DNA from 2 places in the Dorea acetigenes genome. Region 1 is predicted to be linked to the other one. Evidence: riboswitches for the same ligand, from Rfam matches in the RefSeq annotation. Region 1 holds a riboswitch; the other holds the start of a gene.

What was found. A riboswitch is a leader RNA that binds a small molecule or an ion and turns the genes downstream of it on or off. The one in region 1 is predicted to bind thiamine pyrophosphate.
Region 2: linked by a shared signal. The riboswitch ahead of thiC (phosphomethylpyrimidine synthase ThiC) and the one ahead of thiS (sulfur carrier protein ThiS) in region 1 are both predicted to bind thiamine pyrophosphate.

Annotation. Positions count from the first base shown of each region.
Region 1 covers NZ_JAOQJU010000006.1:20,850-37,626, forward strand. The annotation lists gene OCV99_RS07315 (DUF1538 domain-containing protein) at 1-967, shown strand, start outside; gene OCV99_RS07320 (P-II family nitrogen regulator) at 991-1,680, shown strand; gene OCV99_RS07325 (LamG-like jellyroll fold domain-containing protein) at 1,764-6,989, opposite strand; gene OCV99_RS07330 (response regulator transcription factor) at 7,141-7,872, opposite strand; gene OCV99_RS07335 (sensor histidine kinase) at 7,865-9,604, opposite strand; gene OCV99_RS07340 (HelD family protein) at 9,633-11,657, opposite strand; gene fic (protein adenylyltransferase Fic) at 11,834-12,439, opposite strand; gene OCV99_RS07350 (thiamine phosphate synthase) at 12,563-13,153, opposite strand; gene thiH (2-iminoacetate synthase ThiH) at 13,146-14,405, opposite strand; gene OCV99_RS07360 (thiazole synthase) at 14,412-15,185, opposite strand; gene thiF (thiamine biosynthesis protein ThiF) at 15,222-15,863, opposite strand; gene thiS (sulfur carrier protein ThiS) at 15,865-16,059, opposite strand; TPP riboswitch at 16,140-16,247, opposite strand; gene OCV99_RS07375 (hypothetical protein) at 16,377-16,777, opposite strand, start outside.
Region 2 covers NZ_JAOQJU010000001.1:406,258-423,034, forward strand. The annotation lists gene OCV99_RS02045 (N-acetylmuramoyl-L-alanine amidase) at 1-530, shown strand, start outside; partial or broken gene OCV99_RS02050 (manganese catalase family protein) at 580-1,002, shown strand; TPP riboswitch at 1,122-1,229, shown strand; gene thiC (phosphomethylpyrimidine synthase ThiC) at 1,568-2,878, shown strand; tRNA gene OCV99_RS02060 (tRNA-Ser) at 3,014-3,098, shown strand; gene OCV99_RS02065 (FtsW/RodA/SpoVE family cell cycle protein) at 3,277-4,455, shown strand; gene OCV99_RS02070 (DegV family protein) at 4,619-5,458, shown strand; gene OCV99_RS02075 (hypothetical protein) at 5,531-5,776, shown strand; gene mraZ (division/cell wall cluster transcriptional repressor MraZ) at 6,036-6,476, shown strand; gene rsmH (16S rRNA (cytosine(1402)-N(4))-methyltransferase RsmH) at 6,488-7,423, shown strand; gene OCV99_RS02090 (hypothetical protein) at 7,455-7,997, shown strand; gene OCV99_RS02095 (peptidoglycan D,D-transpeptidase FtsI family protein) at 8,008-10,011, shown strand; gene OCV99_RS02100 (peptidoglycan D,D-transpeptidase FtsI family protein) at 10,084-11,808, shown strand; gene mraY (phospho-N-acetylmuramoyl-pentapeptide-transferase) at 11,873-12,829, shown strand; gene murD (UDP-N-acetylmuramoyl-L-alanine--D-glutamate ligase) at 12,861-14,213, shown strand; gene OCV99_RS02115 (FtsW/RodA/SpoVE family cell cycle protein) at 14,229-15,311, shown strand; gene OCV99_RS02120 (cell division protein FtsQ/DivIB) at 15,339-16,085, shown strand; gene ftsZ (cell division protein FtsZ) at 16,222-16,777, shown strand, end outside.

The DNA.
Region 1 (16,777 bases):
CGGCGTAGGTTTTGCTGCCGTCCGAAGCGACAGACATGCGGAAGATGACAGTTTCGGCCTTGTGGCTTTGTGTTCCATCGGGCCAATTCTGGCAGTAATGATTCTGGGACTTTTGTACCATCCGGAAGACACCGGCTACACTCCCACAGCCTTGCCGGAAATTTCAAACTCTGTGGAACTATGGAAGTGCTTTGCAGAAGGGTTCCCGGAATATATGCGGGAAATTGCAAATTCCCTGCTGCCGATTGTCCTGTTTTTTGCTGCATTCCAGATGATTTCATTAAAATTAAAGAAGAAAAAACTACTCAAAATCATAATTGGAATCGCATACACTTACATCGGCCTGGTTCTCTTCCTTACCGGTGTAAATGTAGGATTTATGCCGGCAGGAAACCATCTCGGGCAGACGATAGCCGGTCTTCCTTACCGATTCCTCCTGATTCCTCTCGGTATGGTAATTGGTTTCTTCATCGTAAAAGCCGAGCCGGCCGTCTATGTACTGATGGAACAGGTAGAAGAAATCACGTCCGGTGCAATTCCGGGGCGTGCCATGAGCCTTAGCCTGTCGCTGGGAGTCGCCGTCTCAGTAGGGCTTGCCATGACACGCGTTTTAACCGGGATTTCTATTCTTTGGTTTATCGTACCGGGGTACGCGGTTGCACTCATGCTATCCTTTTTTGTCCCGAAAATATTTACTGCAATCGCCTTTGACTCCGGCGGAGTAGCATCCGGTCCCATGACGGCAGCCTTTCTCCTTCCATTTGCTATGGGAGCCTGCCAGTCCGTGGGTGGAAACATCGTTCAGGATGCATTTGGAATTATTGCTATGGTAGCTATGACGCCTTTGATTGCCATCCAGATTCTCGGCTTCATTTACCAATACCGGATGAAACACGCAAAAGTTTCTGAAACAGAATCCGCATCCTATCTTGATATCTGGGAAGAGGATGATATTATTGAATTATAGCGTGGCTCAGAAAGGATATTTCTATGGATAAAATTTACATGATGGGACTAATTACCAACCGCGGAATGCGTGAAAGGTTTCTCGCTTTCTTTAAAGAAAATCATATACATGTGACACTGACTGTCCTGGGAGCCGGAACCGCAAACAGCGAAGTCCTGGACTATCTCGGGCTGGAAGCCGCTGAAAAAGCTCTGTACTTTGCCTTTATCACCGGGAGCACATGGAAGTCTCTGAAAAAAGCTCTGTACAATAAAATGCAGATTGATATTCCCGGCAGAGGAATCGCTTTTTTAATTCCTTTCAGCAGTATCGGCGGCAGAAAAGTTCTGCAATACCTTACCGTCGGCCAGGAAGTCGTGATAGAGGAGGAGAGCACGTTGAAGAACACTGATTTTGAACTTCTTATAACCATTGCAAATGCCGGATATATCGATACCATTATGGATGCAGCAAGAAGCGCCCATGCCCCGGGCGGAACCGTCATCCACGCAAAGGGTACCGGAGCGGAACATGCCAGAAAATTCCTTGGAATCTCCCTGGCAGAAGAAAAAGAGATGATTTTCATTGTTGTCCGCTCTGACCGGAAAAACGAAATTATGAAAGCAATCATGAAACAAGCCGGACCGGGCACCCCGGCCGGAGCCGTCTTATTCTCCCTGCCCGTAACCAGCGTGGCAGGTCTCCGCATGCCGGAAACAGACGAAACAGATTAACTCTCAGCAATAATGAAAGGGCAGATGGCTTATGTCACCCGCCCTTTCATTGTATCATATGTGCATCGGTTTTTCAACTTGTTTTATTCCACAAATGTTTTCATGAATCTCTGGATAATAATTGCACATTCTGCACGGCTTGTATTCCCCTGCGGGTCAAGACGCCAGGAGCCGTCTTCATTTTCTTTTCCTTCAATGATTCCATTTCCTACTGCCCACTTCATCGCCGCCTCTGCAAATTCCGTTACTTTATCAGCATCCGTATATTTACTGATATCTGCCGGTTCTTCAAATTCATATCCCATATGGTCCGCGTAACGGTACATCATCGTTACCATCTGCTCACGGGTAATCGGATCATTCGTTCCAAAGTATCCGGAATCTGTATAACCCGTAACAACCTCCGCTTCAGCCGCCCAGATGACTGCCTTTGAATAAAACTGTCCATCCGGTACATCCGGGAATCTTGTCTCATATTCTACTTTCGGTTCACCGTTAAGCCGGTAAAGAATCGTTGCAAACTGTGCACGTACCAGCGTTGCGTATGGTGAGAAATGCGTAGGATCTGTACCCGTCATGGTTCCTGCAAAGTAGTTGTAGTATGCTGCATTGTAGAACCAGTCATCTTTCACTACGTCTACATATGGCAGTCCCTTGCTTTCCAGAGCCTCTGCCGCTTTGTCAAGCGCTGCAGCCGCATCATCAATTTCTTTCTGCGTTGCATCCGTGTCTGCCAATACTTCTTTTGCCTGATTCAAAGCTTCTTCGTAAGCTGCCCAGCTTTCTTCCGTATACTTAACTTTCTCTGTATCCGCTACTGCCGCCTTAACCGCTGCTTCCAAAGCTGTCTTGTCTGTTTCATTCGGTTTTTCCGCTTCTTTAACAGTTACCTTGAAGGTGTCTGCCTTTCCTTCATATGTTACCGTTACTGTCTGCTCACCGGTCTTAGTCGTATCATAGCCGCTTACTTCGCAGTCCGTTACTGCAATATCTTTTGTTGTACCATCGCTGTATTTTGCAGTCACTTTCATTCCGTCAAGGTCAAGCTCGTCACCTACTGTGTACTCCGTCTTCGTCGGTGCTGTTACCGTAATGGATTCCAGAGTAACAGGTTTCGCTTCTTCCTTCACTGTTACCTTGAAGGTTGCTGTCTTTCCTTCGTATGTTACTGTTACTGTTTGCTCTCCGGTCTTAGTCGTATCATAGCCGCTTACTTCGCAGTCCGTTACTGCAATATTTTTTGTTGTACCATCGCTGTATTTTGCAGTCACTTTCATTCCGTCAAGGTCAAGCTCGTCACCTACTGTGTACTCCGTCTTCGTCGGTGCTGTTACCGTAATGGATTCTATCACAACCGGATCCGGTTTCGTATCATCCTTCACAACCACCGTAATCTCGATCTCAGCCGTACCAACCGTACCTTTCACCTTAAACGTACCTGCTTTCGCATACTGTGAAGGCGTAATCTCTTCCCAGGTAATCGGTTCTCTGCCCTGGGTTCCATTTGTATAAGTAACATTCGCTTTCTCCGGAAGGATGGGCGCTGTTCCCACCATGGTTTCTACCGCCTGCGGCTGCTCTACCGTTTGAATCGTTCTCACCGGTTCCTCACCACTTGCAAGCATCATAATCTCATCGCTTCCCAAAGCTCTGTTATAAATACGGAAATCGTCCATATCTCCCTTAAAGAGAGAATCTGCCTTATAATTGGATTTACCAAGGAAATTGCTTGTCATATTTCCAATTTGGAATGGCATCATATGGAAAGAAGTGTTCTCTGCCACCTTTGCGCCATTTACATACAATGCTGCTTTTGTTCCCTCGATTGTAACCGTAATATGCGTCCATGTATTTATAGCAAATGCGTCCGTGTTCACATGGGAATTTCCTCCGTCCTCATAAGCGAGCCGGGTCTTTCCATCACTGCTGTGTACCGTCAGGAACAGGTTCGGATACGGCGGAGATTCCTCTCCATTACCAAAGTCGAATACTCTCGCCCAGTTTACTACTTCTTCTGGGTTGATCCATGCAGAAATGGACAGATTATATAATCCATAAATCACATCCTCCGGAAGCTTCACATAGGCATCTGTACCATTCAGGCTGACACCCTTGCCCAGCTTACCTGTATCATAAGAAACAGCTCCTACCGCTTCTGCATCTTTTCCATTTCCGGAAATATCCTTTATGGTTGTTCCGTCAACAGAATCAAAATCATAATGTACTACCGGCCCACTGCTCTCTTCCGGCGCTTCCGGGTAATCTGTAATACCGGACGGCATCCAGATCATATAAGAATAACGTGTAGCAGAACTGTAATTCGTGCCATAAATTCCCGGTGCCGCCTCTCCGTAGCGATACCACTGACCTATATTCGCATATGGAACAATCGCCACTTCCTGTTCTCCGTTCGGCGTCATCATTTTAATTATATATTTACTTCCGAAATAGCGGTCTCCTTCAAGAGCGATCTCTCGTTCAGTCTTTACTGCTTTCCCGTCTTCTGCATCCACAACAGCCGTTGCTGCAACAGGAGCTATGTCAGCGCCAAATGCTGCCTGTGATTCTTCCACCGTCATAAAGGCAGCATCTACACAGTAAACCATAGGACCGTCTTTAATTGCCCATGAGCCTTCATTTGAGTAGTCTCCCTCTACCCATACAGGTTCAGATGGATAGGTAATTTCAACCGTATCGCCGGCTGCTACGCTAAGCTCTACGTATCCATCGGCTGCCACGTCTGCCACGTCTGTTCCATTTACTTTCACTGTAGGTTCTTCTACCCAGTCCGGAACACGGACATAAAGCGTATCCTCCGTCGTTCCATCCAGAATTTCCAACTTAATATCATCGGAAGATGGATAGTCCGTTGTCTGCTTTATGTTCATCATTTTTCCATTTTCCAGCGTAATCTGAGCTTCACTTTCAATGAATTGATTTACATATACGCCAGAAGCTGATTTGGTATAAATATAATACGGTACATAGGACTGCATTCTCATACCTGAAGAAGAACAGCAATCCGGACCCGTATAGAATCGTTCCGTAGAACCATTCAACGGTCTGTGATAACTATAGCCGTCACCGTCAATTGTAGACGTTGCAAACATATGATTGTAAATAACATCTTCCACTACCTGCTGATATCTTGCGTCTCCCGTCAGTTCAAACAGATTATTATTCAAAAGCGTCCAGGAATTGGTCGCACATGTCTCTCCAACACTTCCTGTATTTGGAAGATTATGCCCTGCTTCATAGTGCTCGCCGACAGATGTGGTTCCGGTAATATATACCTGTCTGGAAACAATATCTTCCCATGCGCCAGTTACTTTATTCAAGTAAGTTTCATCTCCTGTTTCCTGATATTTCTTCAGGAAACCAAGGAAGGTCATCTGGAACGTATGAGCATGCACATAATGCTGAATCTCATCAATTCCCATCTCACCGCTTGCCACCTTATCCAGGTCTCCATATGGCGTATCGCCATAACCGTTCCAGGAAGAAGCCCATTTATCAATATTTCCAATCACCCAGTCCACCCAGTCTGAGTATACGGTTGATTTTTCTTCCTGCCCTTCTATTTCCTTTACTGTCTTAGAAAGCAGCATCATCGGATCGATAATCAAAGCACCTTCCCAGCTCTGGTGTACGTCATGCCCTGCAATGGTAGTGCCATTTGAATTAACAAGGGGCCAGAATTCCTTTTTATTCATACCGGACTGCGTGCCATCCTGATAGCAGACCTTCGTATTTTCGTCCCCGATGGTTGCTACAAGGTAATCCGCAAGCTTAATTGCACAGTCAATGGCCTGCGCAGCAAGCTCTGTATCGTCTTCCTTATATTTGTCATAAACATTAATCAGACCATTTAATGTAGAATACATCTCATAAGGATCCATACCTTTGACCGGGGTATTGTTACGGATGTCTGTCGTAGCGTTGCCAAGATAACCGCCGAACTGATTGTATCCGCTCTTGCTCTTATCTTCTACCGTCTGTGTCTCTGCCAGCCTTGTGACTACATCTTTAATTGCCGCATCAATTTCCGAATCATTCATCCATTTATAGTTTGACATGCTTTCCAGCCATTTCCCCGGCTGCTCGCCTTCCAGCCAGCTCCATCCGGAATGACTGTGATTCTTATACTCATTGAGATATGCCGTCATTCTCTGCCCATACAGATAATTCATAGCATAATTATCCACCGCATCAGAAAGACGCTTTCCAATCGTTCCTCCTACGCTGACAATCTCATCAGAGCTTAACTTCTGCACGCCCTCTATCGGCTGATTTTCTTTTACAACCGTAACTTCAAAGGTCTTTGTTGCTTTACTCTCGCCCAACGTCAGTTCAGCCGTCAAGGTCACCTTCACATCTTTATTGCTTCTTGTGACAACAGCATTGCCGTCTCCGTCAAGCTTTATTGCCTCGTTGTCCGATTCCCACGTAATCACAGAACCATTCGCACCTTCTAAAGATAAGACGAAATCCGAAGTTGCTCTGGTCACTGTCGTTAATGCATCTACGTCTGCATCCAAAAGCTCCTGTTCCGTAAGCCCCGCAAGAAGGGCAACTTCTCTTGCAGTAAGCGCTTTATCATAAATCTTAAAATCATCTGCATAACATCCGATACCTACAGCGCCATAACCGGACTTTCCAATTAAAATATCTGTAAGTGTTGATTTCGTAATGGATGCGCCGGCTACCTGGGCAGATGCAAACGATACGCCATCCTGATACAAAATCATATCTCCGGTCTCTCCGTCGAACACACCGGTAATATTGGTCCACTCATTTAAAGGAAGCAGCGTATCCGCACTTGCCTTTTGAACAGCCATATTCCTTCCGTCCGTTACCAATGCCATACTTTCCCCTGTTGTCCAGCCGATAAACCAGCCATTCCCGTTCCAGCTGTTATTCGGCTTTGCCCACATAACACGAGCCTCCTGGTTCGCGCTTTCTACTCTTCTCAGCCACACAGATACCGTTAGACTTTCTGGATTCAGCTTGTCCGTATTAGGCACAGTAAGATAGCCCTTATTAAAACTAAGGTCCACTGCCTTACCGCCGTTATGGCCTTCCACAAGCGAAACATTGTCGTATACCGTTACCGTCTCGCCTGAGTTAGCAGTAATTGTACCAGATAACTGGTCTCCTGCCTCTTCTTCAAGGTTTTCAAAATCCATCTCAAAAATGGGAACCTTGGTTGTCTCTTCCGCCTGCACGGTCCGCATAGACGCCGTCGGCAAACCTATGCCGGCAACCATTGCCACAGACAGAAAAAGCGCCAAAAATCTTTTTCTCTTCATCTTTTTTCTCCTTCCCTTCTGCTACGGAAAGTTTTCCACAATAAAAAAAACTTCCCATAATGAAAAAAATTTTATTTTATAATTTTTATTATAAGAAGTTTTTATTTTTATGAAATGAATTTTTTTCGTAATTTTGGTCTTTTTTTCGTTTTTACAGATTTTTTCTGTATTTACTGGGCGTTATACCGACAACTTTTTTAAATACTTTCATGAAATAGTAATAATCTTTATATCCAACCGCTTCTCCTATTTCGTTTATGGAAAGTTTTTCATCAGCCAACAGCTCCTTTGCTTTCTGGATTCTTTTTGAAATTAAATATTCAGAAAAAGACATGCCAATCCGCTCCTTCAAAAGTTCGCTTAAATAGCTGGTGCTCATATTGTATTTCTTAGCTATAGATGTCAGGGTAATGTCTTTCCTATAGTTTTGCTGCAAATTCCTTATGATTTCTTCTATCATAGGCAGATTCTCTTCTTCCTGCGAATCAAATTCCGACACGGCTTCGCCACCTTCAAATACCCGGACAAGCTCCTGCAGGGTACTCTCCAATTGCTCCTGCTTCACCGGTTTCAACAAATAATCGAATGCATCCAGCCGAATTGCTTTTCTTGCATATTCAAATTCTGCGTATCCACTGAGCAGAATCACCTTTGTAGCTAAGCATTTCTTTTTCATCTGTTCTAGTAATTCCAAACCGTCATATCCGGGCATACGGATATCTGTAATCAACAGATCCGGCTTTTCCCTTTCCACAGCCTCCAATGCTGCGACTCCATTCATCACCTCCCCAATAACCCGAAACGGCAGCCCGCTTTTCTCAATTAACTTTTTTATACTGAGTGTCATCCACAACTCATCATCCGCCACTAACACTCTATACATTCTTATCCTCCTGTATCTGCCCCGGAGTTATAATTGTCACCCTGGTTCCAACTCCAGAGCTGCTCTCTAGTAAAAACTTTGCTTCTTCCCCATAAAACAAATGCAGCCTTTTATAGATATTCAGCAATCCAATAGACTTTGCATGTTCGTCATCTCCTTTCTTCTCCAACATCTCCAGAACTGCTCCTCTTCTTTCTTCGGACATGCCGCATCCATTATCCTCCACACAAAATCTAAGGAGTCCTTCGTCTGTCAACTCTACATTAACAAACACATCTCCGCCATTCAGGTTCTTTTCTACCCCATGAAAGACGGCATTTTCAACCAGAGGCTGTAAAAGCAGTTTTATCATCTTTTTCTTTTTCACAGCCTTGTCAGTCTGAATATGTACACGAATATTTCCTGCAAAGCGATAGTCAATAATTCTGGCATATTCCTTCACATGATTCAACTCTTCTTCTACCAGAACAACATTATCTCCTCTGACGCCATAGCGGAACAGTTCTGACAGCGACATAGTAATTTCAGCAATGTCTTCTTTATCATAGTATAATGCCATAGCCCGAATACAGCCAAGGGTATTATACAGGAAATGTGGATTAATCTGGTTGCGGTATGCCAATATCTGTATTTTCTTTTTGGAAAGTTCCATTTCATACATCTTTTTCTGGAACTGCTGTACATTATTCTGAAGAATTTCTTTTTCATCCAGCATCCAGTTCAAGCTTTTTGCCAGCCTTCCAATTTCATCTTTTCTATTAATTTCCATTCTTGCATCCGGCTCATCCAACAGGTTTTTGACAAAAGTATCCATCTGCTCAATCGGATCAACAATCCTTTTTTTGAAAAAACTCCGCATTACCATCAGCAATACTAATAGAAAAATATACATCATTGCTATATCCACATACAAATCCCATGTTCCAATCATAACCTCCTTTTGCGGAATAACACTGACCAGCTTCCAGCCTTCCTTATTGACCTTACATTCTTTAATATAATAGTAACTTTTTTTCTGCTCATCAATTGGAAAATATTTCCTGTAATCATCACCGTAAGAAGAAATAATGTTCTCATTTTGATCCAGCAGGTACATCCTTGAGTTATTCGTAACCTTCATATCTTCCATTATATCGTCAATCCCCACCGTCCGCATTGCAAATAAGACGATGCCCCTCCTTGTTCCATATCCTTCACTCGATAAATCAAAGACTGGAAAAGAAATCGTATAATAAGAATGTCCGTTGTAATCCGAAACAAACATCGTTCCAAATTCCATCTCATTCTTTTCTGAATTCGAAGGCAGCTTTACCTGTTGCCAGAACGCTTCATTTCCTGCAATCAGATTCATTTCCTCATCATACATGCCAATCTGCTCTATATCATCTTCCAGCGTCATGGTATTTAAAAACGCAGATGTAATCTCATCAACATAAATAGAACGCTCTTCCTCAGCCATTGTAAAATACCCATAAGCTGACGGGGAATATGCCAAAGTAGAAATCCTGCCATAAATACTTTCCGAATATTCTTTCATTTTACTTTGCATCTGCTCCATTTTATCATTATTCAACATCTTTATATTACTGACATTTGCTGATGCTGTATAATATATGCTCATGGTACAAACGCCTGCAAGAACCACTAAAAGCATAGCGCTTAATACTTTTATCTGCTGATATAAACTATCTGGAATGGTCTTTACTATCATCTGCCGTAATTTCTTCATCATTGGTCTACCTTCTCAATCTGACGATTCGTCAGATAATCCCTATTTCATATAATTCATGCAGTGCCCGCGTAGCACAGATATAACGGAACTGTCTATCCAATGGGTTCTCACCGTCTCCTTCGGCTATAAATACCTGGTCAAATTCCAGTCCTTTCGCCATATAAAATGTCGTAACAGTCATCCCTTTTCGGAAAGCAGAACTGTCCCTGTCGATATAGAAGACATCCTCCCGCCGTTCCTTCAGAGCAAGATACAATTCTCCTGCCTCCCGTTCTGTCATGGTAAGGACAGCGGCAGTCTCGTATTCTTCTGCACCCAGACGCACATTTTCCAGTATTCTGCAGACAGTCTCTTCCTGCGACCTGCAAAAATATTTCTTCACTTCCTTTCCATGTCTCTGCAGATACCCAATTCCTTCCACACCCGCTATCTTTCCGGCATATTCCGCAATCTCCGCCGTGTTGCGGTAACTTCTGTTCATTTCAATCCGCCTTACCTTCCTGCCAAAGATCTTCGGCAGGAAAGCCAATACATCCTGCATCTTTCCATCTATGGTCTGCGCCCGGTCGCCTAGTATCGTCATACTACATGGGAACAAACGCTCCAAAATCACATACTGGAGATAGGAATAATCCTGCATCTCATCAATTACCAGATGCCGGATATCCCTGCGCACTGCTCCCGCGCACAGACGATACTTCAGATACAGAATCGGGAATACATCCTCATAAGCAAGGATTCTCCTTTCCGGCGGAATGTCAGGAAGCACAGGCAATCCATTTTCCGTAAGAAACCAGTTGTATATCTCATAGAGATCCGTCGTTACATACATCTTCCGGAATTTTTCTTTTATAACCCCGGCTTCCTCCTCACAGAGTTCTCTTTTGCACAACGTCTCATACTCATCGATAAAATAATCCCTCACCGCATCCATTCTGGACAGAAGCGGAATGTCCGCAAACTTATAATAGAAAAAATCCAGGATTTCTTCCGCCTTTTTCTCCAGCGTCTTATAACGCACATCCCGGAAATCAACCAGCCGGTCTTCCAGTTCAATCAAAAAGCCTTCCACCGCACGCACAAATTCTTCTGATTGTTTCCAACGAAATCTCTTCTCACTCTGTGCGTCCATTCCTGCTATCTGTTTCTCAATCTGATGATATCTGTCCTCACAATCCGCTGCGATTCCTTCCAGTTCCCTGTAAGCAAAAAGATCCAGGCTCATCTCCTGTATATTCTCCTCTCCCAGCTCGGGAAGAATGTGGGAAATATAATCGGAAAATACACTGTTCGGCGATAAAATCAATATGTTAGACGAATTCAGATTCTTCCGATCATGATACAAAAGATAAGCAATCCGGTGCAGGGCAACCGACGTCTTCCCACTTCCCGCCGCCCCCTGTATGGCAAGAATCTTATCTTCCGTGTTGCGGATAATGGCATTCTGCTCCCGCTGAATGGTCCGGACGATATTCTTAAGCTGCGTGTCGCTATTCGCTCCAAGCTCCTGCTTTAGAATATCATCATCAATCTTCATATCACTCTCAAATTCATAAACCATCTTTCCGCCGCGGATTTTATACTGCCATTTCGACAGAATCTCTCCCTCCAGTAATCCTGCCGGAGCCTCATAAGCTGCCCTTCCTTTATCATAATCATAAAAAAGACTGCTGATCGGTGCCCTCCAGTCATAAATGAGCGGAACCTGCCCTCTTTCTCTGGCAAAGTTCCCAATGCCAATATAGAAAACCTCCGCTTCTTCTTCTCCATCATAGACGAACTCCACGCTTCCGAAAAACGGCGAATCCAACATCTTTTTCATACGGCTCATGCGCTTTTGATTCTCCTGGTTGGCACTCACCTGTGTAAGTAGCGCCTGCTGGTTATCATAATTTTCATAACCATATTGATCCATCTCCGTATAATTCTCCCAATAGTAGTCATTCATTCCGGCAATATCCTTCTGTATCTCCTGAATCCGCGCGCCAAGCTCCTGAATTCCTTCTTGAATCTGTTCCGTAATATATTTCAAAAAATCTGTGCCTCTGCTCACTGTCTTATATCTCCTTCATTTTCTCAAATGCTAGGATTTCTCCCTCGGTTTTACTAACATAGTATCAGAGCATGCATTCTTTTCCAATAGGAAAAAGCTGAAAAACTGCAAAAAGCTCCGGGAAAAATCCCGGAGCCAAATCCTTTTCTAAAATATACAATACACAAAATATTCTCTTACAATTCTTCTGTTTTGAAAGTGGCATAGCCTTCGTAATAATAACTGTAATCAATACCTTTCATATAAATACCACGATTATCAACCTCATCGGTCAACGCCGCTTTTAAAATATATTTTATTTCAATATCCTTCACAGGGCTTCGCTCCATAGCCATAAGATAATCATCCTTGTCTACTTTGCTCCAGTCTATCACCTGACCCAGCTCCTTTTTTAAAATCATATCAAGCCAGATACGGGTGCTTCGCCCGTTTCCCTCTCTGAAAGGATGTGCAATATTCATTTCTACATACTTTTCAATAATTTCATCAAAAGTAGACTGCGGCATTTTGTCTATTTGAACCAGTGCCGCTTCCAAATACATCAATGGTGCAAACCGGAAATTACCTTTTGCTATATTAACAGTCCTGATTTTTCCGGCAAAATCATAAATATCTTCAAATAAATATCTGTGAATTTCTTTTAACGAAGAAAACCTTCCCGCTTCAAGTCTGTCAAGTATACCATTTTCAAAAAGAGTAATCGCTTTTTTCTTACTAATACGCTCTTCTTCACGGGCAAGATCAGCCGAATTATCAATCCCTAATTTATTTTCAAGTGTCATCTTATACCTCCATTGTCCACACCTGCAATTACGTCAGATTTCACTTCACTATGGATTGATATATTATAACCTTCTTTTCTGCAAAACACAATAACAAACCCTGGCGTTTCGTAAATTCCCGAATTACAGAAGTTTCTGCAGATATGCCTGCACATCTTCACACTGCATCAACCCGCTCATTACACAGGCTCCCGCGGCTCCCACGCTGCGGACAGCGCCAATATTTTCACTGCTGATGCCGCCAATGGCATACACCGGAACCGTCACGCTCTCACAGACATTTTCAAGAAAAGACAAGCCCCGGCCGGGGAGTCCCATCTTACAGTCAGTAGCGAAAACATGTCCGGCGGTAACATAGGTACACCCCAGTCCTACGGCTTCCTTTGCGTCCTCCACAGAATGACAGGAGGCGCCAATTTGCTTAAAATGCGCTTTCTGTCCTTCCGTCATGTCCCGCAGCGCCGGAAGGGGCATATGAATCGCCTCTGCCTCCAGGCGGACGGCTACATCCACAAAACTGTGAAGGACACAGGGAACCTGATGGCTTCTGCATACATTTAATACCTGACCGGCAAGCCGGAAATACGCTTCCTCTTCCAAATCCTTCTCCCGCAGAATGATTCCGGCAGGATGGGCCGCCGCAATCTTCTCTATCCGCGTCAGAAAATCTTCCCTGCACAACTTCCGGTTCGTCACACATAAAATATCAGACATAAAGATAATCATTCAGAACCGGCTGCAGGCCTTCCTCCGAAATATCCCGGTACATATTATCCAGACTCCGGTTATCATCAATCTCGAATTGTTCGTCGCCCTGCGCCTCGTCCGACTCCTTTCCTGTGTATTTTGTCTCGTGGTCGCCGATACCCGTAGAGACGCCTGCCGAAACCTTCGTTGCCGCAATCTTCACGATGCCATTCCGGAAACGGGCACTCTCACGGGAGGATACGGTAATTCCTACAAATGGCAGAAAAATACGGTAGGCACAGATAATCTGGCAAAGCTGCCTCTCTCCTACATCCATGGGACTGATTTTATCGTTGTTGATAATCGGCCGCAGGCGCGGACAAGACAGCGACATCTCCGCCTGGGGATATTTGCGCTGCAGATAATACACATGGAGCGCCGTCGCCAGCGCATCCTTCCTGAAATCTGACAGTCCCAGAAGCGCTGAAAATGCCACACCGCGCATTCCGCCCCGCAAAGCACGTTCCTGCGCATCAAACCGATATGGCCACACACGCTTATGCCCGAACAAATGTAATGTCTCATATTTATCCATATCGTAGGTCTCCTGAAATACTGTCACATAATCCGCTCCACACTCATGGAGATAACGGTATTCTTCTGTATTAACAGGATAGATTTCAAGCCCTACCATACGGAAATATTTCCGCGCCAGCTTGCATGCTTCGCCAATATAGGCAACATCACTCTGGGTACGGCTCTCCCCGGTAAGGATCAGAATTTCTTCCATGCCAGAATCAGCGATTACCCGCATCTCATGCTCAATCTGTTCCATGCTGAGTTTCATGCGGTTAATATGGTTGTAACAGTTAAATCCACAATAAACACAATAATTTTCACAATAATTTGCAATGTAAAGAGGCGTAAACAGATACACCGTATTCCCAAAATGCTTGCTGGTTTCCAGCCTTGCCCTTTCTGCCATCTTCTCAAGAAACGGCTCTGCGGCAGGGGATAAAAGCGCCTTGAAATCTTCTATCGAACAAGTCTCATGCTCCAGTGCCGTCCTTACATCCTTTGCCATATACCCGGAATAATCGTAATTCTGCATCTGCATCATAACATTTTTACAGACATCAGATTCAATCTGCTCCATTCCCGGCAAATACTCCATATGGTTCTTCCGGAAGGAAGGATCCGTCTCCAGCCTGTGCTTCTTTTCCAGTGCTTTCGGAGAAAGATATTCTGAATCAACAAAGAACTGATTTTCCATCCTCATCCCCTCCTAATCATGCAAAAATCCTGTCAACGGATCCGATGCCGATGCACCACGGGTCAGAACTCTTCCAATCCCTGCAAGATACGCCTGACGCCCTGCCTCGATAGCTTGACGGAATGCCGATGCCATCACCGGAAGATCTCCTGCTGTCGCCAGCGCTGTATTTGCCATAATCGCCGCAGCGCCCATCTCCATTGCCTCACACGCCTGGGAGGGCTTACCGATTCCTGCATCCACAATAATCGGCACGTCAATCTCATCGATTAATATCTGGATAAATTCACGGGTAGCCAATCCCTTATTGGAACCAATGGGAGATGCCAGGGGCATCACCGTCGCTGCACCTGCATTTACCAGATCCCGGGCCACATTCAGATCCGGATACATATAAGGCATAACGACAAAACCTTCCTTCGCCAGAATCTCCGTAGCCTTAATCGTCTCCTGGTTGTCCGGCAGCAGATATTTTGCATCACGCATAATTTCCACCTTCACAAAATTCCCGCACCCCAGTTCTCTTGCAAGCCGGGCAATCCGCACGGCCTCCTGGGCGTTTCTTGCGCCGGATGTATTCGGAAGCAGCGTAACTCCCTCCGGAATGTAATCCAGGATATTCTCCTGCTCTTTCGTATTTGCACGGCGCACAGCAAGCGTAATAATTTCCGCCCCTGCATACTTTACTGCAGCTTCAATCAACTTCAAAGAATATTTTCCGGAACCCAGAATGAACCGGGACTGAAATTCCTTTCCGCCAATTACCAGTTTATCGTTTGTCTGCATCACAATTCCTTCTTTCTATGTATAATAAATGGTATTTTAAACTTCATACTTTCCTGCCAGAATACGCAGGATCACGTGGGCTTCATGGGCTGCGCACAGCATCACCCGGGAAGAAATAAGCCCTATATCATCCGCCACGTCACTGACTCCATCCCCGCAGAGATAAAAACGCTCTGTCACCCTGCGTGTCCTGATGGCATTTGCTGAGCCAAACCCTGCCATGCCGGAAGCAGCAACCAGATATTTCTCCGGCATCCGTTCCATCACGCCATTTACCAGCATCGCCTTTGCCTGGGCATTATCAAACGCCTCGCAGATAACGTCCGCTTCCTTCAGCAAACTGTAAAAATTATCTTCTGAAATACGCTCTGTATATGTCTCAACCGCAATATACGGCGCAATTTCCTGTAAATTGGCTGCCAGAGCCTCTGTCTTATGCATCCCTACCTGTGCCGCTTTATACTGCTGCCGGTGAAGATTCGAGACGTCCACTTTGTCGAAATCAATCAGGATTAACCGTCCTACCCCTGCCCGCGCAAGGGAAACAGCCACATTAGAACCGAGTCCTCCCAGCCCGCAGACAGCAACCGATGCCGCGTCAAACTTATCCTGTATCTTATCACCATGCCTTATTCTGAGTACCTGCCGCATTTCCTCTTCACCCGATATGTTTCCCATCTTAACCACCTCCTACAAAGCTCACAACCTCTACTGTGTCGCCGTCCCGGAATACGGTCTCGCCATATTGCGCTTTCGGAACAATCTCACCATTGCACTCCACGGCAATCCGCTTCGGGTCGTAACCGGAAGCTTCCAGATACGCAGCCAGCGTCTTCCCTGCCAAATCCAAATCCGTTCCGTTCACCTTAACCATCTGCCATCCCTCCATTCTACATTCGAATTCCCTATATCACACAAAAACAGGAAGTCACTGATTTGGTAACTTCCTGTAAACAATCATTATACTCAGGCTTCCCTACGTTGGCATTATCCAAATCAGGTTATCGGGTCGAAAGTCTTACTTTCCTCTCAGCCTGTCACACAAGCTCCCCTCTGTTTTATTGTCAAAAGTATTATACGTCCATATTTTTCATAATGCAAGTAATTTCTGCCGGATATTTAGTTATCCCATATAGGGGTATATGATCTTGTAGCCTATCTAACTACCACTGATCCATACCATGTGACACATTACTTTATGTATTGCAGATCTCCATTTCTTAACATTTGAAATTTTCCATCATATAGATCATCAAACACCTGTTGTATAGGTACTCTTATACGTTGATATCCTGATGCAGACCAAACCCTATACTCCGTCTGATTCTTCAAAAAGGCAGACAACCTATTGTAATATTCCTGCATTTCTGATTTGTCATGCCCCATCTTCATCAACTTACAAAAAACTCCTAAAATACTAATACAATGAACAGGCTTTGTTAAACTGGCTATACTTTGCCTTGCTCTGAAATCGTCAGAACAAAATACATATACCCGATTACTATGCAGAATCTCCATCATTTGGATTAGTACGTAAGTCTTTTTCTCTCCCAAACCATTCTGAGAAGGGACACCGTCATCGCATGCTTTTA
Region 2 (16,777 bases), on a different contig from region 1:
ATGCTGGAGATGTAAACATCTTTAACAGCCGGATGGACGATATTGCAAGGGGCGTACTGGCAGCATTTGGCATTCCGGCAGCCGGAGCGCAGGAGCAGCAGACATCGGAAGTACCGCAGATTATCAACGCCACCATCCAGGACAATACAGGAGCCAACAACATGCGCCTGTTTATAGAGGATGCGGAGGACGGACACTGCCGGATCCGGAACAAGGAAGGGTATTACCTTACGGCTGCGGGAAGCATGGCAAATGTGAATGTGGACTTCCGTGCCTTCGACTGTGGGGCGTATTCCCAGTGGAACCTTATTAAGAAAGAGTATAAGAACGCCGTGTACCACATGTTGCAGTCCGCGGCAAACGGGGAGCTGTTCCTGTCGGCGGAGAAGAACGGTGTCGGCAGTAGTAACTTAAAACTTTACACCGACTTGCACAACCAGCAGCAGAAGTTCTACGTTAGGGAAGAGTCGGATGGAGCGACGCTGCTGATCCATGCGTACACCGGGAAGTGCGTGGCGGCGAAGGAGTAAAAAGAGTTTCTACCTATTAAATATAGTTCATTTCTAACAATTACGGGCGGAAGAACTGGCGCATATGGAAATGATCTGCGCAATTGTTCATCAGCTTACAAGGAATCTGACGCCGGAAGAGCTGGAATGCTCCGGTTTTGACAAATATTATGTGGATCATACCCTTGCCCTCTGGCCGCAGGCCGCAAGTGGGGCACCGTGGACCGCAACTTATTTCCAATCTAAGGGAGATCCGATCACAGATCTTCATGAAGATATGGCCGCAGAGCAGAAAGCCCGCACGACTTATGATAATATTCTGCGGCTTGTGAAAGATCCGGAAATCTGCGACCCGATTCGTTTCCTGCGGGAGAGGGAAATTGTTCACTATCAAAGATTCGGTGAAAGCTTAAGAATCGTACAGGATAAATTAGATAGTAACAATTTCTACGCAATCAATCCGGAGTTTGATATTCGCAGATCCTGCAAATAAGAACAAGTAGAATGCTGCCTTCGAGTAAAATTGTGTATCGGTTCAGCCATATACAAAAATATTTATTTGAAGGCAGCGTTTTCTTGACTATTTGTGAGAGCGGTGCTACAATAAAGGAAGTTCAGAAGACGGGGAGCTTGTGTAAGCAGGCTGAGAGTAAGCTGTATTGCTTTGACCCATAACCTGATTTGGATAATGCCAACGTAGGGAACACATAGTTTTAGTAGTTACGATATGCGCTTGGCATATCGTTTTTTTTGTGTGATATAGGAAATCTTTGGATTCCCATATCACAAGCCCCTCGTGAGTGAGGGGAGTGGGGAGCTGAGGTGGGCTTTTCCACTTTGTTGCGATAGATTGGGGGCACCACTTTCTGTCGCGTTATAAAATTAATGATACGCTTGATTTGGCTTCATTAATATCGCCGGAAGGGTTTCTGGTGAAGGTACCGGCTTTTGATAAAAGAAGGGCGTTTTCTGCCTGATTCTGTCTGTGTCCGGTATTTCGCATGCATTATCCAGTATTTTATATATTATTTTGGCGGGAAGCCGGGAGGAAGGAAAAAATGTCTGATTATACTACACAAATGAATGCTGCACGTCAGGGAATTATTACCCCGCAGATGGAGATCGTGGCAGAGAAAGAACACATGGATCCGAAAGAGCTTCGAGAATTGATTGCAAAAGGAGAGGTGATTATTCCTTGTAATAAGAAACACAAATCCTTGGATCCAAGCGGAGTGGGAGCGAAGCTGACTACAAAAATCAATGTTAATCTGGGGGTATCCCGTGACTGGAAGGATGTGGACATGGAATATGAGAAGGTAAGGGCCGCCGTGGAGATGGGAGCGGAAGCTATTATGGATCTGAGTTCCTATGGCGATACCAGAACCTTCCGACGAAAATTGACAGAAGAATGTCCGGCAATGATCGGTACGGTTCCGATTTATGACGCGGTTGTATATTATCATAAAGCGTTGGGCAAGATTACGGCTAGGGAATGGCTGGATATTGTCAGAATGCATGCAGAAGACGGTGTGGATTTTATGACGATTCACTGTGGGATGAACCGGGCTACGGCAAAGCGGTTTAAGCAGAATAAACGGTTGATGAATATTGTTTCAAGAGGCGGGTCTATTATGTTTGCATGGATGGAGATGACGGGAGAAGAGAATCCGTTTTATGAATATTATGATGAAATCTTAGATATCTGCCGTGAATATGATATTACCATGAGTCTGGGTGATGCCTGCCGTCCGGGATGTATTGCTGACGCTACGGATACGGCTCAGATTGAGGAATTGATTACGCTTGGTGAACTTACGAAGCGCGCGTGGGAGAAGGATGTCCAGGTTATGATTGAGGGGCCGGGACACATGCCGATGAATCAGATTGCGGCGAATATGGAGATTCAGAAGACTCTGTGCCATGGAGCGCCGTTCTATGTGCTGGGACCTTTGGTTACGGATGTGGCTCCTGGATATGACCATATTACTTCTGCAATCGGAGGAGCGATCGCCGCGTCTGCGGGAGCTGCGTTCTTATGTTATGTTACGCCGGCAGAGCATCTGCGGCTGCCAAATGCGGACGATGTGAAAGAAGGAATTATTGCGGCGAAGATTGCGGCTCATGCGGCTGATATTGCGAAGGGGGTCCCGGGAGCAGCGGACTGGGATTACAAAATGAGTGAGGCAAGAAAGCGCCTGGATTGGGAAGCGATGTTTGATTTGAGTATGGATCCGGAGAAAGCGCGCCGCTACCGTGCAGAGGCAAAGCCGGAGAAAGAGGATACCTGCAGTATGTGTGGAAATTTCTGTGCAGTGAAAAACACGAACCGGATTCTGGACGGTGAGATTGTAAGTATTTTTGATGAATAAAAGACAAGATTTTAGATTGCGCATAAAGCGCAATCTAAAAATGAGAAGCGGTGCTTTAAGATGTTTTATGAAATCCTGATAAAGCTATTGAATTTTTTGCGAAAAAATGATACATTTATTTCGTTCAATGATTTTGCAGCAGTGGTCGAGCGGCTGATGGCATCTGCCTCGAAAGCAGAAGAGCCGAAAGGCTCCGGGGGTTCAAATCCCTCCTGCTGCGTTTTTTATGATATAGGAAATTCTTTCGAATTTCCTATATCATAAAACGGGATATAGAGAGTTCGACGCGGACTTGTCCGCTTTTTTATTACACACAGGAAAAGTTTCCCGGCATTTCCTGTGTGTAATAGAGTTTTTAGGGTGAAATGGGATGATGGAAGATGGATAATATAACACAGATGCCGAAGGACAGCAGTAAATTGAAACGGACTGGCAGAGAGAAGACGAAAAAGACGATCAGGTATTTTGATTACAGCCTTCTGGCTGTGCTTATTTTTCTTATGTGTTTTGGACTTGTTATGTTATATAGTGCCAGTGCATATAGCTCCATGGTTAAGTATGGAGATAGTATGCATTTTTTTAAACGGCAGGCTCTTTTCTGCGCGGTCGGTCTGGTAATTATGTACGTTGTTTCGAGAATTGATTATCATATTTATGCGAAGTATGCGAAATATATCTATGGGCTTGCGATTTTTATGATGGCGTTAGTTCAGACACCTCTTGGAATTGAGGTTAATGGGGCAAGACGGTGGCTGAAGCTTCCTTTTGACCAGCAGCTTCAGCCGTCGGAGATTGCTAAAATAGCAGCAATTTTATTGATTCCGGTAATTGTCTGTAAGATGGGAAAGGAAATAAACTCTTTGCGGGGAGTTGTCCGGGTGTTGAGCTGGGGAGGTGTTCTGGCCGGATGTGTCTATTTCCTGACTGACAATCTGAGTACGGCAATTATTGTATTTGGTATTTCCTGTGTGATCGTATTTGTTGTCCATCCCAGGACGGCTCCTTTTATCGGGATAGTTACTGTCGGCTTTGCATTGCTGATGGCAGGAGTGAAGATTCTGGGAAGTATGATACAGACGAGCGATCTGGGCGATAATTTCCGGTTAAGAAGAATTATTGTGTGGCTGGCTCCGGAAAAGCATGCTTCTGATTGGGGATATCAAGTTATGCAGGGGCTGTATGCGATTGGCTCAGGAGGCTTTTTTGGAAAAGGACTTGGCAGCAGTGTGCAGAAGACGGTTATTCCGGAGGTTCAAAATGATATGATTCTGTCTGTCATATGCGAAGAACTTGGAGTCTTCGGTGCAATTATGGTTTTGATGCTGTTTGGGCTGTTGCTTTACCGGCTTCTGTTCATATCTCAGAATGCGCCTGATATCTATGGTTCGTTAATCGTAGCGGGAATATTTGCTCATATTGCGCTTCAGGTTATTTTAAATGTGGCGGTTGTACTTAATCTGATCCCCACGACCGGAATTACCCTGCCGTTCATCAGTTATGGCGGAACATCCATTCTGTTTTTGATGATAGAGATGGGACTTGCGCTGGGAGTTTCCAACAGAATTAAATTAGATTAAAGAATTAGGGAATCATACCGATAAAACCTCTTTTCAATCCATAGAAAATGTGCTATTATTTAAGAAATGGTTTTTAATACTACATATAATAGAAATAAAAAACATACATTATGGCTGCTCCTGCAAAGCTGTGGAGGACAGGGGTGTATGTGGGAGGATTGAAATGGATTATAAAGTGATTGTCGATAGCTGTGGAGAATTGACGGAGGAGATGAAGGTTTCCGGGCATTTTGAGACAGCGTCTTTGAGTATTGATGTTGATGAATATCATATCGTTGATGATGAAAGTTTTAACCAGCAGGAATTTTTGCGAATTGTGGCGGCGAGTCCGAATTGTCCAAAATCTTCCTGTCCATCGCCGGAGCGGTATATGGAAGGATTTCGATGTGATGCGGAGAGGGTGTATGCAGTTACTCTGTCATCTGAATTGAGTGGTTCGTATAACAGTGCAGTGCTCGGTAAGAATCTTTATCATGAAGAATACGGAGAGAAGGATATCCATGTATTTAATTCTAAATCAGCGTCTATTGGCGAGACATTGATTGCACTTAAGATAGCGGAATGTGAAGAGGCAGGAATGGACTTTGCGGAAGTCATTCGGACGGTTGAGGATTATATTGAAAGCCAGCACACATATTTTGTACTTGAATCATTAGAGACACTGAGGAAAAATGGCAGGTTGAGCGGTCTGAAAGCGGTAGTCGCAACTGCGCTGAATATTAAACCGGTCATGGGTTCCACACCCAAAGGGGAGATCTGTCAGTTAGGACAGGCGAGAGGAATTAAGAAGGCGCTTGGAAAGATGGTAGAGGAAGTTGTGAAGAATGCAGAAAATCCGTCTGAGAAAACGCTGGCAATCAGCCACTGTAACTGCAAAGAGCGTGCCCTTTGGGTGAAGGATTTGATTTTAGAAAAGATAAAGCCAAAAGATGTTATTGTCTTGGATACGGCCGGCATCAGCAGTATGTATGCTTCTGACGGTGGTGTGATTGTCGTGATATAGATGTGAAATTGGGTTGTACAATTGGGCGGTTTGTGTTAGAATACTACTAGTTGATAAAAAGGAGTACGTAGTATGAGTCAGGAAAAGGTAAATAAATATAAAGAAGAAAAAGTGAACCGCAAGAAGAATATGAAGAAAGAAAAGATGGAGCGTCTGGTACGCCGGACAGTGGCCGCCCTGGTCGGGATTGTAATCATCGGATGGATTGGATATTCTGCTTACGATATTTATGAGACGAACCGTCCTAAGCAGACGGCGGAGATTAATTATGATGCCATTGATAATTACCAGCAGGGACTGGACAGTGAGGCAGAATAATAACAGAATAAGGGACAAATGTAATGGAGAACGGGAAGTTTACTTCCCGTTCTTTTATTATGGGGAATTATCTGCTTTGCATTCTGTAGCGGAACACAGTATATAAAATACATGTCTGAACTATTACCTAAAAAAAGTAAAAAAGGGCTTGAAATCATAGAAAAAGTGTTTTACAATGGTTTCAAGTGGTAGAAAGTGGTGAAAAGTGGTATAAAGTGGAGTCAAAGTGGAGCCACTTTATGAAAGAAGGTGAGTTCTGATGTTGAAAGGAGAATACAGCCATAATATTGATCCCAAAGGCCGGTTAATCATTCCGGCAAAGTTTCGTGACGATCTAGGGGAGAATTTCGTCATAACAAAAGGGATGGAAAATTGTCTGTATGTATATCCCGAGACAGAATGGAACGCCTTTGAAGAAAAACTTAACGCCCTGCCAACCACCACTGACAAGAAAGCCAGAGCTTTTGCTTATTTTTTTCAAGGGAGCGCGACAGACGGCGATCTTGATAAGCAAGGCAGAACACTGATTCCGTCTGTGCTGAGGAACTATGCGCAGCTTGATAAAGAGGTTGTGTTTATCGGTATGGGAAAGCGTGCCGAGATATGGGACAAGGCAAGATGGGAGAAGAAGAATGCTGAAGTGGAACTTAACATTGAAGATATTGCATCGGATATGGAAGAGTGTGGATTCAGTATCTAGAGGGAGAAGATATGGAATTCAAACACAGGTCAGTATTACTTGAAGAAACTGTAAATGGACTAAACATTAAGCCGGACGGCATCTATGTAGATGGCACGCTTGGCGGCGGCGGACATGCCTATGAAGTGTGTGTGCGGCTGAATGACAAGGGGAGTATTGTAGGAATAGACCAGGATGAAGCAGCGATTGAAGCTGCCTCTATCCGATTAAAAGACTTCGGAGAGAAGGTTACGATAGTCAGGAGCAACTATTGTGATATGAAGTCGAGGCTCCATGAATTGGGCATTGACAAAGTCGATGGGATCATGCTTGATCTTGGCGTATCTTCGTATCAACTGGATACGCCGGAACGGGGATTCTCCTATCGCGAAGATGCAGCTCTGGATATGCGGATGGATAGGCGTCAGACAATGACGGCCAGAGACATCGTCAATGACTACAGTGAGATGGAACTCTATCGTGTGATCAGGGATTATGGTGAGGACAAGTTTGCGAAGAATATCGCCCGCCATATTGTTCTGGAACGCGAGAAGAGTTCCATCGAAACAACTGGGGAACTTACAGAGATTATAAAGCATGCGATTCCGATGAAATATCAAAAAAAGTCGGGACATCCGGCAAAAAGAACATTCCAGGCAATCCGTATTGAATTAAACCGGGAATTGGAAGTTTTGAGAGATTCGTTGGATGATATGATTGAAATACTGAATCCTGGCGGAAGGCTGTGCATTATTACCTTCCATTCATTAGAAGACAGGATCGTAAAAAGTGCATTTAAAAAGAATGAAAATCCATGTACCTGTCCGAGCCATTTCCCGGTCTGTGTCTGTGGAAATGTTTCAAAGGGGAGGATTATTACAAAAAAGCCTATTCTGCCAAGTGTAGAAGAGCAGGAAAGTAATAGCCGTTCTAAGAGCGCGAAGCTCAGGATTTTTGAAAGGGTATAAATAATTTGATTCATAAGAAAGGGTGAGCGGCATGGCAGGAAGAACTGCTTCAACAAGAAGGTCACGCAGATATTATAACAATGCAGATTCCATGCGCCAGATGTATGTGTATGGCAATGCCGTGGAAAAACCGGCGTATGAGCCAAAAACGTCGGTAAAGAAGACAAGAAAAGAGAAGAAAATAAGTGCGCAGGTGCGCAGAAATCGGAAGAAAGCATTGCGCCTGAATAAAGGTTATGTTGTTTTTATGACGATAGCTGCGGTTTTGGCGCTGGTTGTGTGTGTGAATTATGTGAAATTACAGTCTCAGATAACCAGCAGGTCTAAAAATATTTCTGCTTTGCAGGAAGAGCTGGCGTCTATGAAAGAAGAAAATACAACCAGGTATAATGTGCTTGTAGATTCTGTTACATTGGAAGAAGTTGAAGACAAGGCAAAGAATGAGCTTGGCATGGTTCCGGCTAATGATAGTCAGATTGTAGAGTATGAGAATTCTTCTGACGACTATGTGAAGCAATACGAAGAAATTCCGGAGGACGGCGTAGTGGCAAGTTCAAAAAACGTACAGAATTAAGGGGGAGACTATGGCGAAGAAAAAAAGTGCGTTGAGAAAAAAGTTTCCTAAATTTATGCAGAAAAAGCTAGTAATGCTCTATGTGGCAATTATACTAGCTTTTGTTGGTCTAGTAGGAAGAATTACATACATTAATGCCTCGAAAGGCGATGAATATACAAAACTTGTGTTAGAACAGCAGCAGTATGACAGTAGGACGATTCCTTATAAGCGCGGGGATATCCTTGACAGGAATGGCACGAAGCTTGCCACAAGCGAGCGTGTTTATAATGTCATTCTGGATGTAAAAGCAATGCTCAGTGACGAAGATTATGTTGAACCAACGATTCGGGTGTTGACAGATTGTTTTGGTGTTGACGAGGCGACAGTAAGAGCATTAATTCAGGAGAATCCGGATAGCAGATATGAGCCTTTGTTAAAAGGAATTGATTATAATAAAGCGAAGGAATTTGAAGAGATTGATGCAGATGAGGAAAATTATCCTGATGTACAAGGAATCTGGCTGGAAGAAGATTATGTAAGAAATTATCCTTATAACACGCTGGCGAGTGATGTTCTGGGATTTACGGTAGATGGGAATGTGGGGAATGCGGGAATTGAGGCGTCCTATAATTCCATCTTGAATGGAACTGACGGAAGGGAATATGGATATCTGGATCAGGATTCTACTGTTGAACATACAGTAAAAGAACCTGTAAACGGCAGCACAGTAGTCTCTACAATTGATCTTCAGGTGCAGAGTATTGTGGAAAAGCATATACTTGCTTTTAATGAAGAGCATAGAAATGAGGCGTCAGTTGGAGAGGGAAGCGCTAATACGGGCGTGATTGTTATGAATCCGCAGAACGGAGAAATTATAGCAGAAGCTTCGTATCCCAATTTTGATTTGAATAATCCGAGGGAGTTATCTGCTTATTATACACAAGAACAGCTTAGTGCTATGACTGATGAAGAACAGATAGAAGCGTTAAATGCTCTGTGGAGAAATTTTTGTGTCAGCGATACCTATGAGCCGGGTTCGACGATAAAGCCATTTACGGTGGCAGCAGGATTGGAGACGGGGGCACTTACAGGTGATGAGTATTTTAACTGCGGCGGTATGCTGCATGTGGGAGATCATGATATTCATTGTATTAACCGGAGTGGTCATGGAACACAGTCACTGAAGGAAGCGGTGGAGAATTCTTGTAATGTGGCTTTGATGCAGATTGGCAGCATGATTGGTGTAGATGATTTTTGTAAATATCAGCATATTTTTGGCTTTGGCGAACTGACGGGCATAGACCTTCCCGGAGATGCCTCTACGGCCGGTCTTTTGTATACACCGGAAAATATGGATGACGCCAGTTTGGCAACCAATGCATTTGGGCAGAATTTTAATGTGACGATGACACAACTTATAGCGGGATTCTGTTCTTTGATTAATGGCGGAGAGTATTATGAACCTCATATTGTAAAACAGATACAGGATGAAAATGGGAATATAATCAGTAATGAGGAACCTGTTCTGGTAAAGAGAACCATTTCTCAGGAAACCAGTACGATGGTAAAAGATTATATGCGGGGAGTTGTGCTGAACGGAAGCGGCAATAAGGCAGATATGGAAGCGTACGAAGTCGGAGGTAAAACAGGAACGGCGGAGAAGCTTCCCAGAGACAATGGAAAATATCTGGTTTCTTTTATTGGTTATGCACCGCAGGAGAATCCGGAGGTGGTTATCTATGTGGTAATTGATGAGCCAAATGCTGAGGATCAGGCACAGAGTGCATTTGCTGTACAGCTCGCAAGAGATATTATGGATGAAATATTCCCATATCTTGGAATTACAAAAATTCCGGGTTCAGAGAATACGACCGCGGAGGATGAGATGACAGAAGATACGGATGAGTCTTATGATGAGGAGACGTCGGATGATGAATCTTATGATGACTCCTATGATGACTCCTATGATGACGAATCCTATGACGAGTATTATGATGAATCTTATGACGAGTACTATGATGAATATGAATAAAATATGATATCTGGAATAACCTTGCAGGAGCGTTAATAAATTATAACAATAGTTTCTGCGAGGTTTTTTCGTTTGAAGAATAAGACATATAATAAGAAAAAAATATTTATTGTATTTATTGCCGCCTTTCTTATTATCCTTTTTCTGATAGGAAGGCTTGTCTATCTTATGGTATTTGATGCGGAGTACTATCAGAAAAAGGCGGAAGAGCTGCATGAACGGGAGCGGGATATTAAGGCGGCCAGGGGAGAAATTGTGGATGTGAATGGTACTGTTCTTGCAACCAATAAGACAGTTTGTACTATTTCGGTCATCCACAGTCAGATAAAGGAGCCGGAAGAGGTGATAAAAAAACTTTCTTCTATTCTGGAACTGGACGAGGAAACGGTAAGAAAACGAGTGGAAAAGGTATCTTCTATCGAAAGAATTAAGACAAATGTAGAGAAAGAGACGGGAGATGAGATTCGTAATCTGGAATTAGAAGGCGTAAAGGTAGACGAAGATTTTAAGCGGTATTATCCCTACAATGAGCTGGCTTCTACGGTACTTGGATTTACCGGAGGGGATAACCAGGGAATTATTGGATTGGAAGTAAAATACGAAGAATATTTAAAAGGGCAGGATGGGAAGATTTTAACTACTACAGACGCAAGGGGAGTGGAACTGGAAGGGGTTGCGGAAGACCGCATGGAACCTGTGGCTGGTGATACCCTTCAAATTAGTATGGATTATAACGTGCAGATGTATGCGCAGCAGATGGCAGAAAAGGTTATGGAGGAAAAGCAGGCAGACGGGGTTTCGATTATTCTGATGAATCCGAAGAACGGAGAAATATTGACAATGGTAAATGTACCGGAATTTAATCTGAATGATCCGTTTACGCTGAATACAGGAGCTGACGGGAATAGTCTCACCGAGGAAGAAAAGCAGGACGCATTGAATCAGATGTGGAGAAACCGGTGTATTAATGATACCTATGAGCCGGGTTCGACTTTTAAAATTATTACTTCATCTGCCTGTCTGGAGGAAGGTGTGGTAAATCTTACAGATAATTTCAGCTGTCCCGGATATCGTGTAGTGGAAGACCGGAAGATACGATGCCATAAGGTAGGCGGACACGGAGCGGAAACCTTTGTGCAGGGGGTTCAGAACTCCTGTAATCCGGTATTTATTGATATTGGGCTGAGACTAGGGGCTGATAAATTCTGTGATTATTTTGAAAAATTCGGTTTGATGGGGATGACCGGAGTAGACTTGCCCGGTGAGGCGTCTACCATTATGCATAAGCGAGAAAATATTGGATTGGTGGAACTTGCGACTATGACGTTCGGTCAGTCCTTTCAGGTTACTCCCATGCAGATGGCGGCGACGGTCAGTTCTTTGATTAATGGTGGAACCAGGGTTATCCCACATTTTGGAGTCCGGGTTCTTACGAAAGAAGGAGAAGAGGTGGAGACATTGAGGTATGACAGCGGTGAGAGGATTCTTTCGGAAGATGTTTCTGAAACGATGCGAACAATTCTGGAAAGTGTTGTATCCGAAGGATCCGGCAAAAACGGGGCGGTAGAAGGATACCGGATCGGTGGTAAGACTGCTACATCCCAGACACTTCCCAGAAGCGCTAACAAATACATTTCTTCTTTTATTGGATTCGCTCCGGCGGATGATCCTCAGGTTCTCGGAATGTGTATTATCTATAATCCCCAGGGAGTCTATTATGGAGGAACGATTGCGGCTCCGGTAATCGGTAAAATTTTTGAAAATGTCCTTCCCTATCTTGGCATTGAAAAAGAGTAGGAAATGAAGTATACTATTGTAAGTCGAAAAAAGAGATTAACAAAAGAAGTAAAGAGGTGTATATATGGATTACAAGGTGTTTATACCAGTATTGATTTCCTTTGCATTGAGTGTGATAATGGGGCCGCTGATTATCCCGGTGCTGCGTAAATTGAAAATGGGGCAGACAGAGCGGGAAGAAGGGGTGCAGTCACATTTAAAGAAGGCAGGAACGCCAACTATGGGCGGTGTCATCATTCTTCTCAGTGTTGTAATAACATCCGTGTTTTATATTAAGGATTATCCGAAGATTATTCCTATTTTATTTGTGACGCTGGGATTTGGATTGATTGGATTTTTGGATGATTATCTGAAGGTGGTTATGAAGCGCTCCGATGGATTGTTCCCCAAACAGAAGATGGCGCTTCAGATTCTGGTTACGGCGGTGTTTGCGTTCTATATTGTTCGTTTTACGGATGTTCCGCTTACCATGTTGATTCCGTTTTCTGGAGGAAAATATCTGGATATTGGCTGGCTGGCGATTCCGCTTCTTTTTGTAGCAGTGATCGGCACGGTAAACGGGGTCAATTTTACAGACGGTCTTGATGGTCTTGCCTCCAGTGTGACGGTTTTGGTAGCTACGTTCTTTACGGTAGTGGCAATCGGGACGAAGAGCGGGATAGAGCCGATTACCTGCGCAGTAGTAGGAGCTTTACTCGGCTTTCTGCTTTTTAATGTGTATCCGGCAAGCGTATTTATGGGAGATACAGGTTCACTGGCGCTGGGAGGATTTGTGGCATCCACGGCGTATATGCTTCAGATGCCGATATTTATTATGATTGTGGGCCTGGTTTATCTGGTAGAAGTATTAAGTGTTATGATTCAGGTAACATATTTTAAAAAGACCGGAGGCAAGCGGTTTTTTAAGATGGCGCCAATTCATCATCATTTTGAATTGTGCGGGTGGTCCGAAACAAGAGTTGTGGCAGTATTTTCAATTATTACGACAATTCTCTGCCTGATTGCGTTGATGGCAATGTAGCAGAGCAGTGATTTTGTACGGGGAGGATATTATGGAAGTAGCAGAAAAAAAGGTTCTGGTGTTTGGTTCCGGTATCAGTGGAATCGGGGCTGCGGGACTTTTGGAAGAACGTGGAGCGAAAGTTGTATTATATGACGGTAATGAGAAGCTTGACAGACAGGCAGTAAAAGATCAGCTTGGTACAGACAGCAAAACAGAGATTGTGCTGGGGGCTTTTCCGGAGGAATTGCTGGGTGTGCTGGATATGGTAATTATCAGTCCGGGTGTTCCCACAGATCTTCCGATTGTAAAGAAAATGCATGAGAAGAAGATTCCGGTGATTGGTGAGATTGAGCTTGCTTATCAGCTTGGAAAAGGCGAGGTGCTGGCAATTACAGGGACGAACGGAAAGACGACGACGACGGCGCTTTTGGGAGAGATTATGAAGAATGACCGGGAAAGTGTTTTTGTGGTTGGAAATATTGGAAATCCTTATACGACGGTAGTTGATGATACCCGGGAAGATTCTGTTATCGTGGCTGAGATGAGCAGCTTTCAACTGGAAAGTACGGATGCCTTCCGCCCCAGAGTCTCTGCAATTCTGAATCTGACACCGGATCATCTGAACCGTCATCACACGATGGAAGCTTATATTCAGGCGAAGATGAATATTGCGAAGAACCAGACGCAGAACGATGTCTGTGTATTGAATTATGAAGATGAAGTTCTCAGAAAGTTTGGAGAAAAGATAGAGGCTCAGGTTCTGTATTTTAGCAGCAGGCGTAAGCTGGAAAAGGGAATTTATCTGGAAGATGGGAATATTATTTATAAAAACCCGGAAGAATGTCTGGTATGTAATGTAAAGGAGCTGAAACTTCTGGGAATGCATAATTTTGAAAATGTCATGGCGGCGGTGGCGATGGCGGCTGCTTACGGTGTACCAATGGAGAAAATACGAGAGAGCGTCAGGACGTTTGCAGGGGTGGAACACAGAATAGAATTTGTGGCAGAAAAAAATGGAGTTGCCTATTATAATGATTCCAAGGGCACGAACCCGGATGCTGCCATCAGAGGAATCCAGGCAATGAACCGTCCGACTGTGCTGATTGGCGGAGGGTATGATAAGAATTCCGATTACAAAGAGTGGCTTATGAGCTTTGACGGAAAGGTAAAAGAACTTGTCCTGATCGGTCAGACGAAGGAGAAGATCGCAGAAGAAGCAAGAGAGTGCGGATTGCATAATATTACGCTGGCGGACACTTTTGAAGAAGCAATGGATGTTTGTATCCGTACTGCTAAGCCGGGAGATGCTGTCCTTCTTTCACCGGCATGTGCAAGTTGGGGGATGTTTAAAAATTACGAAGAGCGGGGAGATAAATTTAAAGAAATTGTAAATTCCTTATAAGGAGAGGGCTTCAGGTTGCCGGATTCAAAAAAAAGAAAATATGATTACACTTTGCTGGCTGCATTATTCCTGCTTATCATTACGGGACTAGTGATTCTTTACAGTACAAGTGCCTACAACGGAGAAGTGAAATTTCAGGATTCTTTTTATTATTTGAAAAAGCAGGTTTTTGCCACAAGTCTTGGGATTGCGGCGATGTTTTTTATGGCAAATACAGATTATCATATCTGGCGGCACCTTGCTGTGTTGGGATATATTACGGCAATTCTTCTGTCAGTAGCCGTTATATTTGTAGGAGATGAATACAATGGGTCCAAAAGATGGCTGTCTTTAGGACCTCTTTCTTTTCAGCCGTCAGAGTTTGCCAAAGTGGCGATTATTTTGTTTCTTGCACATATTGTAACGAAGAATGTAAAACAGATGGGAAATATGAAGACGCTTTTGAAAGTTATGATTTCCATCCTGCCGATTGTAGGGCTGGTAGGAGCCAGTAATCTGAGCACGGCAATCATTATTCTTGGGATTGGAGTTGTTTTGGTATTTGTTGCCAGCCCGAAGTATGGGCAATTCCTTTGGATGGGAACGCTGGGAGCAGGATTTATGGCAATTTTCCTGGCACTTGAAAGTTATCGGCTTGAGCGTATTGCTATTTGGAGAAATCCGGAAGCATATGAGAAAGGGTACCAGACGCTGCAGGGACTTTATGCAATAGGCTCCGGCGGCTTGTTCGGGCGGGGACTCGGGGAAAGTGTTCAGAAACTGGGATTTGTGCCGGAAGCTCAAAATGATATGATTTTTTCGATTGTTTGTGAGGAATTGGGGCTTTTTGGGGCGGGATTCATATTGATCCTGTTTTTGATACTTATCTGGCGCTTTTTTGTGATTGCGACGCAGGCGCAGGATCTTTTTGGAGCGCTGATTGCGTCAGGAGCAATGGCGCATATGATGATACAGGTGATTTTAAATATTGCAGTTGTTACCAATACCATACCGAATACGGGGATTACGCTGCCGTTTATCAGTTACGGCGGAACTTCGGTCGTATTTCTTTTATTGGAAATGGGGCTTGTGTTGAGTGTGTCTTCTCTGGTAAAATAGCAGATGTGGAAAAAGAGGAGGAGTGATATGATTCGGAAGAGAAAGAAGAGTTACAAGTTATATGCGTTGACTGTTATTGTGCTTGGTATTGCAATTATTGTGATGTCAGTATTCCTACTCTTTTATGTACAGAAGATAGAAGTAACGGGAAATGAATATACGGATAGCCAGGAGATTGTGGAATTAGTAAAAGAAGATAGATACACTTTTAATTCACTGTATGTTTTGTGGAAATACCGTTTTTCAGATTATGAGAAACCGGGCAGTGTTGTTAGCATGAAAGCAAGCCTTAAGAATCCATGGACGGTGAAAATCCGTGTCGGGGAAAAAGAAATCATTGGCTATGTGTATGACGAAGGAAGTTATGTATATTTTGATAAAGAGGGCACGGTGGTTCTGAAGGAAACGAAGATTCTGGAAGGCGTTCCCTGTATTGAGGGGATTTCTGCCGCCGGCACGGAATTGTATGCGACGATTCCTAACATAGATGAAGATCTTTTTGAGGCGATTCTGGATACGACGACCCAGTTAAAGCAGTTTGAATTGGCGCCGGACAGAATTGTCTGCGGAGACAGTGGTATTTATTTGGTTTTTCAGGATGTATGCGTAGCGCTGGGAGATAAGGTTACATTGGAGAAAATGGCGCAGATACCGCCGATTCTTTCTAAGCTTCAAGGCCAGACAGGGACGCTCCGACTGGAGCATTACGAAGATGAAAGTAATACGATTACTTTTGATTCTGGTGAATTGCCGGAAGAAGTGCAGGAAAAATAGGCGAAAATCAGGAAAAATAGGTAAAATTCTATTGATATTTTGATTAAAAACCTATATTATATAACTTAGGTGGCAGAGATTTTGCTTACGGGATGTATAATATTTTATTAAGGATGGAACGAAGGAGGAGAAACCCTTGTTAGAAATTAAAACAAACGAATCAGAAGCAGCAGCTAAGATAATTGTTATTGGAGTAGGCGGAGGCGGTAACAATGCTGTCAACCGTATGATTGATGAGCAGATAGCCGGCGTTGAATTTATTGCGATTAATACAGATAAACAGGCACTTCAGTTATGTAAGGCTCCTACACTTATGCAGATTGGGGACAAGCTTACCAAAGGACTGGGTGCGGGAGCGAAACCAGAGATTGGTGAGAAAGCGGCAGAAGAAAGCTCAGAAGAGATTTCAGCAGCATTGAAGGGCGCAGACATGGTATTCGTAACTTGCGGTATGGGAGGCGGAACCGGAACGGGGGCAACTCCTGTGGTAGCAAAGATTGCGAAGGAGCAGGGCGCTTTGACTGTAGGTGTTGTGACGAAGCCTTTCCATTTTGAGTCTAAGACAAGAATGAATAATGCTCTCTCAGGAATTGAGAAGTTAAAAGAAAGTGTTGATACACTGATTGTAATTCCGAATGATAAGCTTTTGGAAGTTGTAGACAGAAGGACTACGATGCCGGAGGCGTTGAAGA